Regions from separate parts of the Caproiciproducens puteiluti genome, predicted to be linked through region 1. Evidence: riboswitches for the same ligand, from Rfam matches in the RefSeq annotation. Region 1 holds a riboswitch; the other holds the start of a gene.
What was found. Region 1 has a riboswitch for thiamine pyrophosphate ahead of thiT (energy-coupled thiamine transporter ThiT). Riboswitches for the same ligand answer to the same signal wherever they lie in the genome.

Region 1 (4,749 bases):
CCGCGGCGCTTTTCACCAGATAGGAATGCTTGGTGAACGGCTCGCAGGCGCCGGTGATGTCCGCTTCCTGGAACACGTCGCGGCCCAGAAGCTCGGAGCTGACCTGCCCCGTGATGACGATCAGCGGGATGGAATCCATATAGGCCGTCGCGATGCCGGTAATCAGGTTGGTCGCGCCCGGCCCGCTGGTCGCGACGCAGACGCCGGGTTTCCCGCTTGCGCGGGCGTAGCCGCTCGCCTCATGGGCGGCGTTCTGCTCCTCGCGCACCAGAACGTTTTTGATCGGCGAGCGATATAGGTAATCCAGGAAGGGACAGATCGCTGCTCCGGGATATCCGAAGGCGATCTGCACGTTTTCGTTTTTTAGGCATTCCGCCATCATTTCTGCTCCGCTTATCAAAAACAGTCACCTCTTATAATTGATTCGTTCCGGCGGCTCCAATGGGAATCGGGCACCGGACCTGCCGGTCGGGAAGCGGACCATGCGGTCGGCACGCGCCTTCGGCGATGCTCTCCTGAGAGCAAGGGCAGGCATACGCAGACTCAGTCAGGCCATGCCTGCCCGGCCTGAGGGCAGACCATACGGTTGGGAAACTTCCCCCGGCGCGCCGCCGGATGTGTTTCTAATTATTATATGTTTTTTACCGTTATGAGTCAAGGCATTTTAACGGTTTAAATGGATAAATTACCGTTCTTTCTTTTTCAGCACGGAAATCCCGCTCTTTTTATTGGGATGCTTCGCAACGGTGCGGTACAGCAGGTAGCCCCCGACGCTCAGTACGCCGGTCGCCGCAAAGAGGACGGCGGCCTGTGTGTAATTGCCGCTGAAGAGCGCCCAGCCCCCGAAGGAACAGGCCAGCAGGGACGGAATGCGCGCAAGGGTGGAGATCAGCAGGAATTTGCCGAAATCCTGCGGCACAAGTCCGGCGGAAAACACGAACAGGCGCTTGGGCATTCCGGGAATCAGGAAAACGATCCAGTAAAAGGTATCGCGCGATTTGGGGCTGCGCAGGTAACGGATGTGTTTCCGCTGGGCGGGGGTGAAGAACAGGCCGATCAGCCGGTGGCCGAATATCCGGGTGAAATAAAAGATGATGGTGGTGGAGATCACCACCGAGCAGAGGGTCAGCAGGCTGCCCTGCACCCGCCCGAAGGCGTAGCCGCCCGCGATGGTCGTCAGTTCCAGCGGGATGGGGAGAAAGCCCTGCAGAATCTGGATGCCCAGGAACGCGGCGCGGCCCATCGCGCCCCGGCTGCGGATAAAGCTCTCAAACCGGCCGGGATCCCGGAGCAGCGACAGAAGCGGTCTGCACAGAACGACCGTGAGCCAGAGGAACAGCCCCGTGGCCGCGAGAAGCACAGCCCCGCCCAGAAGCCGGTCGCGGAGCGTCGGACCCGCCGTTTCCGGCAGGTCGGCGGCGGTTATTTCCGGCGGGGGGCCGGTTTTTTTCTTTTTTGACCCCGTTCGAAGAATCGTCACCCGGCATAGCCTCGTTTCATGGGTTCTATGGAATAGTATACCACAAAAATGTTCCCGTATGGTAAATAGATACGCACCTCCTGCCCTCTCCTGTTTTATGAAAACTGCTTATTTTCGCTTTGTATAAAATGGGATGGGTTACATCATTTCCAGTTGATTCTGCAACAAGTTTGCGTTTTGTCCCGCAAACTGAAATGGAATTGCCGTAGGGGTGGAAAAAAACACTGGAAGCGATAAAAAAGCATGAAGGACGGAACCCCGCGCTTCATGCTTTCCTTTTCAGCTGTTATTCCTGTTTCAGGATGCGTTTCCGGGAGCACGGTGCTCCACACGGTCAAGGACCCGGATCAGCACGACCGCGACAACGGCGGTGATGACCGCTTCGGGAAGCATGTAGCTGCCGTTGTAGGTTAAGGAATAAATCCAGACCGGCGTGCCCTCCGGCGCGTAGCTGCCCCAAATCAGGATGCCGGACAAAAAGCTGCAGAGAAACCGCAGGAACGCAACGGCAACGGAACCGACGGCGACGCTGGCGGCCCTGCTTTTAAACGGCTTGCCGAAGAAGGCGGCGGTGCCCAGAACGGTGAACGCCAGTACATAGTCCAGCAGAACGACGGCGACGAACGCCCCGAAGGTGTTTGCCGGCGGCGCGTTGAACTGGATAATCATCTGCAGCAGGCTGTGCGCAAACGCGGTGGAAATGCCCCACTTCAGGCCGTGCCGGTAAGAGACCAGCACCAGCGGGACCATGCTCGCGCAGGTAACGGCGCCGCCCTGCGGCAGCTCAAAAATCTTGAACATGCTCAGTACGGTGGACATTGCGATCATCAGCGCGCATTCCACAAGGATAACGGTCGTGTTCTTTTTCATAAAATACCCTCCAGTCAATTATATGGAACTGAAATTGAAAAATTACCTGAGGGAAAATAAAAACGCCCTGTGATGCCACAGAGCGTTAAAAATCATCTTTTCCTACGCTGGCATTATCCAGATCAGGTTTAAGGGACATAAACGTCAGTTCGCTTCATCTCAGCCGAGGTTACTCAGCGCCCCTGTATATTCAGTTCTTATGTTCAGCATACCTTAACAATTCCGGTTTGTCAAGGGGATTTCCGTCGGATTCAGGAATCTTTCAGAAGCATGCCTCTCAGCTCGTCGATATCGCGGGCAAAAACTTTGCCGCCCTGTGCCTGCATGTCCTCCTGGGTGCCGAAGCCGTACAGAACGCCGATGAAGTTGGTGCCGGAATTCCGGGCGCCTACCGTATCGTAAACCGTGTCGCCGATCATGACGGCGCGGTCCGGCTTCACATGACAGGCGTCCAGACAGGAGTTGATCAGGACGCTCTTGTCGCCGCTGCGTTCCGAATCGTCCGGGCCGGAAACATGGGCGAAATATTTTGTCATGTCAAAATAGTCCAGCACGCGGCTGGTGATTCTGGCTGGCTTGGTGGTGGCAACGGCAAGCGTGGCGCCGTTTGCCCGCAGCTCCTCCAGGAAATCGATCATGCCGGGGTAGGGCTTGTTTTGGAACGCTCCGGAGACCTCGTATACTTCGCGGTAATTTTTGACCGCCTGCGCAGTCTGCTCCTGTGTCAGTCCGCAGTAATGGACAAAGCTGTGCCACTGCGGCGGGCCGATGAATTTGCGCAGGATGGAAATGTCGGGCACCGGCTGTCCCATTTTTTCAAGGGCATATTTTACCGAGCTGGTAATGCCAGGTTCGGAATTGGTCAGTGTGCCGTCCAGGTCAAAAATAATCAGATCATAAATCGGTTTCATCGTTATACCGCCTTACTTGTTTTTTCTTGCTTCCGCTTTGGCGGCGAAGCTTTCCTTTTTCACGCTGACGCGCTCGTGGGTCCCGGTCGCGATCAGGCCCGCGTTGTCGTAGGCTTCGAGCTGAAACCGGTAGACCCTGCCTTCCGCTTCGGTCAGTTCCGCGCTGACCGTTACCTTGCAGCCCGGCGCCGTAGGGTTCAGGTGGTTCACCGTGATGACGGAGCCGACGGTGGTGTAGATATCCTCAAGATATGTCTGGGCCAGCTGCGCCGCCGTACCCTCAAAAAAAGCGGCGACCATCGGGGTAGCAAGAACACGAACGCTGCCGCTGCCGATATTCACCGCGAGCATATCCTCGGTAACCGTGTATTCGCGGGTCAATTTTGTCTCTTTCATTGAAATTACCTCCTGTACCATGATATAATAAAAAATAAGCGGTTTCATCAGGGCCCGCTTCCGTGCGGCCTGAAAACAGGGCGCACGACATTGTCTATATTATAACATGATCCTGGGGATTTATAAATATAGAACTTTCAGCGGTTATCCCTTTCATTCCTATGCGAAACGCCGGTTTTGACCGTGCAAATCCGAAATCGGAGGGCGAACGAATGCCGAATCAAATCAAAGGGGCAGGGCGCAGGCGGATTTATTTTATGGATGAGCTGCGCGGTTTTGCGGTTTTCTGCATGGTGTTTTACCATGGCTTTTATACGCTTGCCTACCTGTACAACCTGAAAATCGGAATGCTCCTGCTGAACTTCTTTATGCCCGCGGAGCCTTTTTACGCCGGGCTGTTTATGCTGATTTCCGGCATTTCCTCAAACCTGTCCCACTCCAACCTTACGCGCGGGTTCAAGCTGCTGGGGGTTGCGCTTGTGGTCACCCTGGCGACGTGGTTCGTCCTTCCGGATGAGCTGATCGTGTTCGGCATCCTGCATTTTCTGGCGGTCTGCATGATTCTTTACGGGCTGCTGAAACCGGTTGCCGATCGTTTCCGTTTCTCGTGGGCGGCGGTCGCCGTCTGCGCGCTGCTGTACCTTTTGACCATGGGGATTTCAAGGGGGTATCTCGGCCTTTCGCCGGAATGGGGGGTGACGCTGTCTCCTTCCCTGTACCATACCGACTGGCTGGCGCCGTTCGGCCTTTACAGCGATACGTTCCGCAGCGCGGACTATTTCCCGCTTTTCCCGTGGATGTTTGTGTTTGCGGCGGGTACCTTTCTGGGTAAGCTTGCCGCGCAGGAGCGGTTTCCGGCGTTTATGTACCGTTCCCGCGTGCCGTTTTTCTCCTGGCTGGGGCGGTACGCGCTGATTATTTATGTGGTTCACCAGCCGGTGATCTACGGTGTGTGCTACGCCGTTTCCGCCGTCGTACAGTGGGTTCGCGGCTGAAGGCTTAGAATAAGAATTTTCGGAGGATATTTATGGATTTTGCGTTATTGATCGCGGAACAGTTTCATTTACAGCAGTGGCAGGTGCAGAAGGTCGT
Region 2 (4,749 bases), 1.1 Mb from region 1:
TTCTCTGGTCGCGTCGTTGCGCAGTTTGGACGCGCCCGCGCCGACCGGGTCAAACACAACGGGAATCCCGAGTTCGTTTGCCCTTTTCCCCGCCGCAAGCATGGAAGCGACGGTGCGCTGGTTCAGTGTGCCGATGTTCAGCACCAGAGCGGAAGAAATCCCGGAAATATCGGCCGCTTCCGCAATGTCGTCCGCCATGATGGGCGAAGCGCCGATGGCAAGCAGCGCGTTTGCACAGTCGTTGACCGTCACATAGTTGGTGATATTATGTACCAGCGGAACCTTTTCCCTCAGGACGCGGATTGCGTTTGATACTTCTTTGGTGATCTGATTCATTGTTTCATCCTCCGGATATTTTATTGTTTCTTTTATTTTTCAGAGCAGAATTCTACTTTTTTGCCTTCCAGAATCAGGTTGGTCGTACGGACGGCGCACATTTTTCCGCACATAGAGCAGGTGTGGCGGTCGGCGGGAGGGGTACTTTCAAAGTAGTCCCTTGCTTTTTCCCCGTCTATGGCGACCCGGAACATTTCGTCCCAGTCCATCCTGTGGCGCGCGTCCGCCATCTGATTGTCGAGGTCGCGCGCATGGGGAACGCCTTTTGCGATATCCGCCGCGTGCGCGGCAATTATGCTGGCGATGATTCCCTCCTTGACATCGTTCAGATCCGGCAGGCGAAGGTGTTCCGCCGGGGTGACGTAGCACAGGAAGTCCGCGCCGCTGGCTGCCGCAATCGCTCCGCCGATGGCGGAAGTGATGTGGTCGTAGCCGGGAGCGATATCGGTAACCAGAGGTCCCAGCACATAGAACGGCGCGTTGTGACAAAGCCGCTTCTGCAGCGTCATATTGGCCGCGATCTCATTCATGGCCATGTGGCCCGGACCTTCCACCATGACCTGCACGTCCTTTTCCCACGCGCGTCTGGTCAGGTTTCCCAGCTCGACCAGTTCCCCGATCTGCCCGGCGTCGGTGCTGTCGTCCAGACAGCCGGGACGAAGCGCGTCGCCAAGACTGATAGTCACATCGTATTCGCGCAGGATTTCCAGCACTTCATCATAGTACTCGTAAAACGGGTTTTCATTGCCCGTCATCTCCATCCACGCAAAAAGCAGAGACCCGCCCCGGGAGACAATGTTCATGGTGCGGCCCTCCCTGCGGAAGCCCTCCACCGCGCGACGGTTGATGCCCGCGTGAATCGTCATGAAATCCACGCCTTCTTTCGCGTGCGCCTCCACCACCTTCAGAAAATCCTTTGCGGAGATTTCCAGCAAATCCTTTTCCAGATACCCGATCGCATCGTACATGGGCACCGTGCCGATCATCGCGGGGGATTTTGCAATCAGCTCCTGCCGGAAGGTATTGGTTTTGCCGTAATTGCTCAGGTCCATGATCGCTTCCGCGCCGAAGCGGAGCGCCATGTCCACCTTCTGCATTTCCACATCGTAATTTTTGCAGTCGCCCGAAATCCCCAGATTGACGTTGATTTTTGTTTTCAGTCCCGCGCCGATTCCCTCCGGAGACAGGGCCGTATGGTGAATATTGGCCGGAATGGCGACCTGCCCGGACGCTACCAGCTCCCGTAGCTCTTCGGGCTCCATGGATTCTTTTTCCGCCACCACGGTCATCTCTTTGGTGACAATGCCTTTTTTAGCCGCTTCCATCTGCGTCTGATATGTTCTCATTGTAATAATCCTCCATTTTTATACAAATTGTAAAAATGATTGGTCGGGCCGTGGCCTTTGCCGATCTGCAGCGCGTGCCGGATGGCTGTGGTAACGTATTCTTTCGCGGCGCCGACGGCCTCGGAAACCTCCATTCCGTTCGCAAGGTTTGCCGCAATGGCGGAGGAAAGGGTACAGCCCGTACCGTGGGTATTTTTTGTGGGAATCCTCTCTGTCCGAAACGCACGGATTTCTTCTCCGTCAAACAAAATATCCACCGCGTCGCCCTCCAGATGCCCGCCCTTGACCAGCACATACCGGGGGCCCATGTTCCTTAGAACAGCCGCGGCTTTTTCCATATCCCCGACGGCGCGGATTTCCAGGCCGGTGATTGCTTCCGCCTCCGGGATATTGGGCGTGAGCAGAAAAGCCTGCGGCAGCATTTCGGCTTTCAGCGTTTCCAGCGCGTCCGGGTGCATCAGGGCGCGGCCGCCCTTCGCGACCATCACCGGGTCCAGCACCACGCCGCCGGGCCGGTAAAAACGCAGCCTTTCGGCGACCGTCTTCATCTGCTCCGCGCCGGAAAGCATCCCGATTTTTACCCCGTCCACCGCGATATCCTCAAACACGGCGTCGATCTGGTCGGCGACAATCCGCGGCGGGATATCCTGAATGGAAATCACGCGGCTGGTGTTTTCCGCCACCACCGAAACAATGACGCTCATGCCAAAGGCCCCGTGCGCGGCAAAGGTTTTCAGGTCGGCCTGGATTCCGGCTCCGCCGCTGCAGTCGGAACCCGCAATGGTCAGTAAATTTTTAATGGCTAACTCCTCCTTCTGAAATAAAAAAATGCCCACCGTCAAGGCGAGCATAAAAAATCGGATTTTGCTCCCTACGACAGCGTTAACTGACAGGTTCAAAGGGTCAGGTTTTACCTTCTCAACTCGGATGAGTCCCCCCGCGTCTATTCAATTAAAAAAGCGTCCACCCAAACAGGTGAACGCGAATCAATCAACGTTCCCTACTTCGGTATTAGCCGACAGGTTCAAAGGGTCAGGTTTTACCTTCTCAACTCCATGAGTTCCCCCAGTTGTATTTTATTATATACTGTATTGGAATGCCTGTCAATCCGTCTTCCGTCCGTATTTTTCCATGCCGCTTTGGTGCAGGGAACACCGTAAACGGAAGGAGACCGGCAGTCCGGCGAACTTTTTATCCCGTGGAACCCGGTTATGAACGCTATTGGATTGCCTCCCTGCCGCGTTCCCCCGTACGGATACGGACGGCGTCACTGATGTCGGAAATAAAGATTTTTCCGTCGCCGTATTCCCCGGTGTACGCCTTTTCGACGATGCTGTCCACAACCGTATCGGCCTGTTCGTCCAGAACGATCATTTCAATTTTGATTTTCGGCAGGAACTGGTAGTCGACCTCCGTCCCCCTTACAAATTCCTTCCAGCCCTTTTGATTGCCGCAGCCCATGACCTGCATAATGCTCAGGCCGTTGAGCTGGAGAGAATCGAGGATTTCTTTGATTTCTTCCAGCTGATCCGGACGTATAAACGCTTCAATTTTTTTCATATCTTCACCATTCTCATTTCTTAATCCATCCCGTTAAACGCCGGGTAGGCGGATTCCCCGTGCTGGGAAGCGTCGAGCCCCACATTCTCGTCTTTCTGGGAAACCTTGATGCCGCCCGTAACAGCCGAAGTGATGCTGCCGGCGATCAGAGTACCGACGACCGCGATGACAACGGTGATGGCGATCGCCGCAAGCTGGCGCAGGAACAGGTTTGCATCGCCGAAAATCAGCCCGTTCCACGCCGCCGCGGAATTAATGGATTTCTGCGCAAAAATACCCGTCGCAATACCGCCCCATATTCCGCCGACGCCATGGCACCCGAACACATCCAGCGCGTCGTCATAGCCGAATTTCGGCTTCACAACGGTAATGAAGAAATAGCAGATGGGACTGACTATGGCCCCGATGACCAGAGCCGCCCAGACAGGGACAAAGCCCGCTCCGGGGGTAATCGCCACAAGGCCGATCACCAGGCCGGTGGAAGCGCCCACAATCGTCGGTTTTCCGCTCGTGATCACTTCGATCACCAGCCAGGAAAGCATCGCCGCCGCGGCCGAGGTATTCGTTGTCAGAAAAGCGTGAACGGCAAGCTCGTTCGCCGCCAGTGCGCTGCCCGCGTTAAAGCCGAACCAGCCGAACCACAGAAGCGCGGCACCCATAAAAATCATCGGCGCGTTGTGCGGGCGGTAAGTCGCCTTTCCGTAATTTTTCCGCTTGCCGAGAAAGATGGCAAGGACAAGGGCGCTGACGCCGGAGCTGATATGTACCACGTTGCCCCCCGCAAAATCCACGGAACCGATGTCGAACAGGAACCCTCCGCCCCAGACCATGTGTGCAAGGGGATAGTAAACGATCACGGACCAGATGGCCGTAAAAACAACGAGAGAGGAAAACTTCATCCTCTCGGCAACCGCGCCGGTCATCAGCGCGGGCGTGATGATGGCAAACATCATCTGGAAAACGGCAAAAGTCAGCGTGTTGGGGTAAGGAAGCGTTTTATCCGCAAAGCCGTCAAAATTCATTCCCACCCATTTCAGATTTCCGATGATACCGGCGATATCCCCGCTGAAGGAAAGGGAAAAGCCGACCAGCACCCATAAAACGGAAGCCACCCCCATCAGAATAACCGACGACATCAACGTATTGATAATATTTTTCCGCTTAACAAAACCGCCGTAAAAAAATGCCAGGCCCGGTGTCATAAGAAGTACCAGAGCCGAGGAGGTCAGCATCCACGCCACATCTCCATGATCCATGTTTAAACCCCTATTCTTTTGTTTTTTGCAGAAAATAAAAAAGGCCAATAAAGCAATACACAAAGTAAAGCTTTATTGACCTCATTGCCAATAAGACGCGCCGGCAGGCAGCCTTCTGCTTATAGCCGCCTTTATTACCAAAATATATTAATCTATTTTGGAGTATCTGTCAAGCGGTAAAATTCAAAATCAACGGTTGAAAATTTTTATGCGCTTTTAACGCCGTAAATTCATTTTTTATAAAATTTCGC

Region 2: another riboswitch for thiamine pyrophosphate. It lies ahead of thiD (bifunctional hydroxymethylpyrimidine kinase/phosphomethylpyrimidine kinase); the one in region 1 lies ahead of thiT (energy-coupled thiamine transporter ThiT).

Annotation. Positions count from the first base shown of each region.
Region 1 covers NZ_CP194790.1:3,838,689-3,843,437, reverse strand. Annotated here, with positions in the region: gene ilvB (biosynthetic-type acetolactate synthase large subunit) at 1-400, opposite strand, end outside; gene ACRQU7_RS18590 (TVP38/TMEM64 family protein) at 686-1,480, opposite strand; gene thiT (energy-coupled thiamine transporter ThiT) at 1,778-2,350, opposite strand; TPP riboswitch at 2,432-2,544, opposite strand; gene ACRQU7_RS18580 (HAD hydrolase-like protein) at 2,602-3,261, opposite strand; gene ACRQU7_RS18575 (thioesterase family protein) at 3,274-3,657, opposite strand; gene ACRQU7_RS18570 (heparan-alpha-glucosaminide N-acetyltransferase) at 3,870-4,652, shown strand; gene ACRQU7_RS18565 (Tex family protein) at 4,685-4,749, shown strand, end outside.
Region 2 covers NZ_CP194790.1:2,777,077-2,781,825, forward strand. Annotated here, with positions in the region: gene thiM (hydroxyethylthiazole kinase) at 1-336, opposite strand, end outside; gene thiC (phosphomethylpyrimidine synthase ThiC) at 369-1,682, opposite strand; gene thiD (bifunctional hydroxymethylpyrimidine kinase/phosphomethylpyrimidine kinase) at 1,679-2,482, opposite strand; TPP riboswitch at 2,662-2,759, opposite strand; gene ACRQU7_RS13500 (P-II family nitrogen regulator) at 2,901-3,242, opposite strand; gene ACRQU7_RS13505 (ammonium transporter) at 3,263-4,498, opposite strand; gene ACRQU7_RS13510 (ROK family protein) at 4,749-4,749, opposite strand, start outside.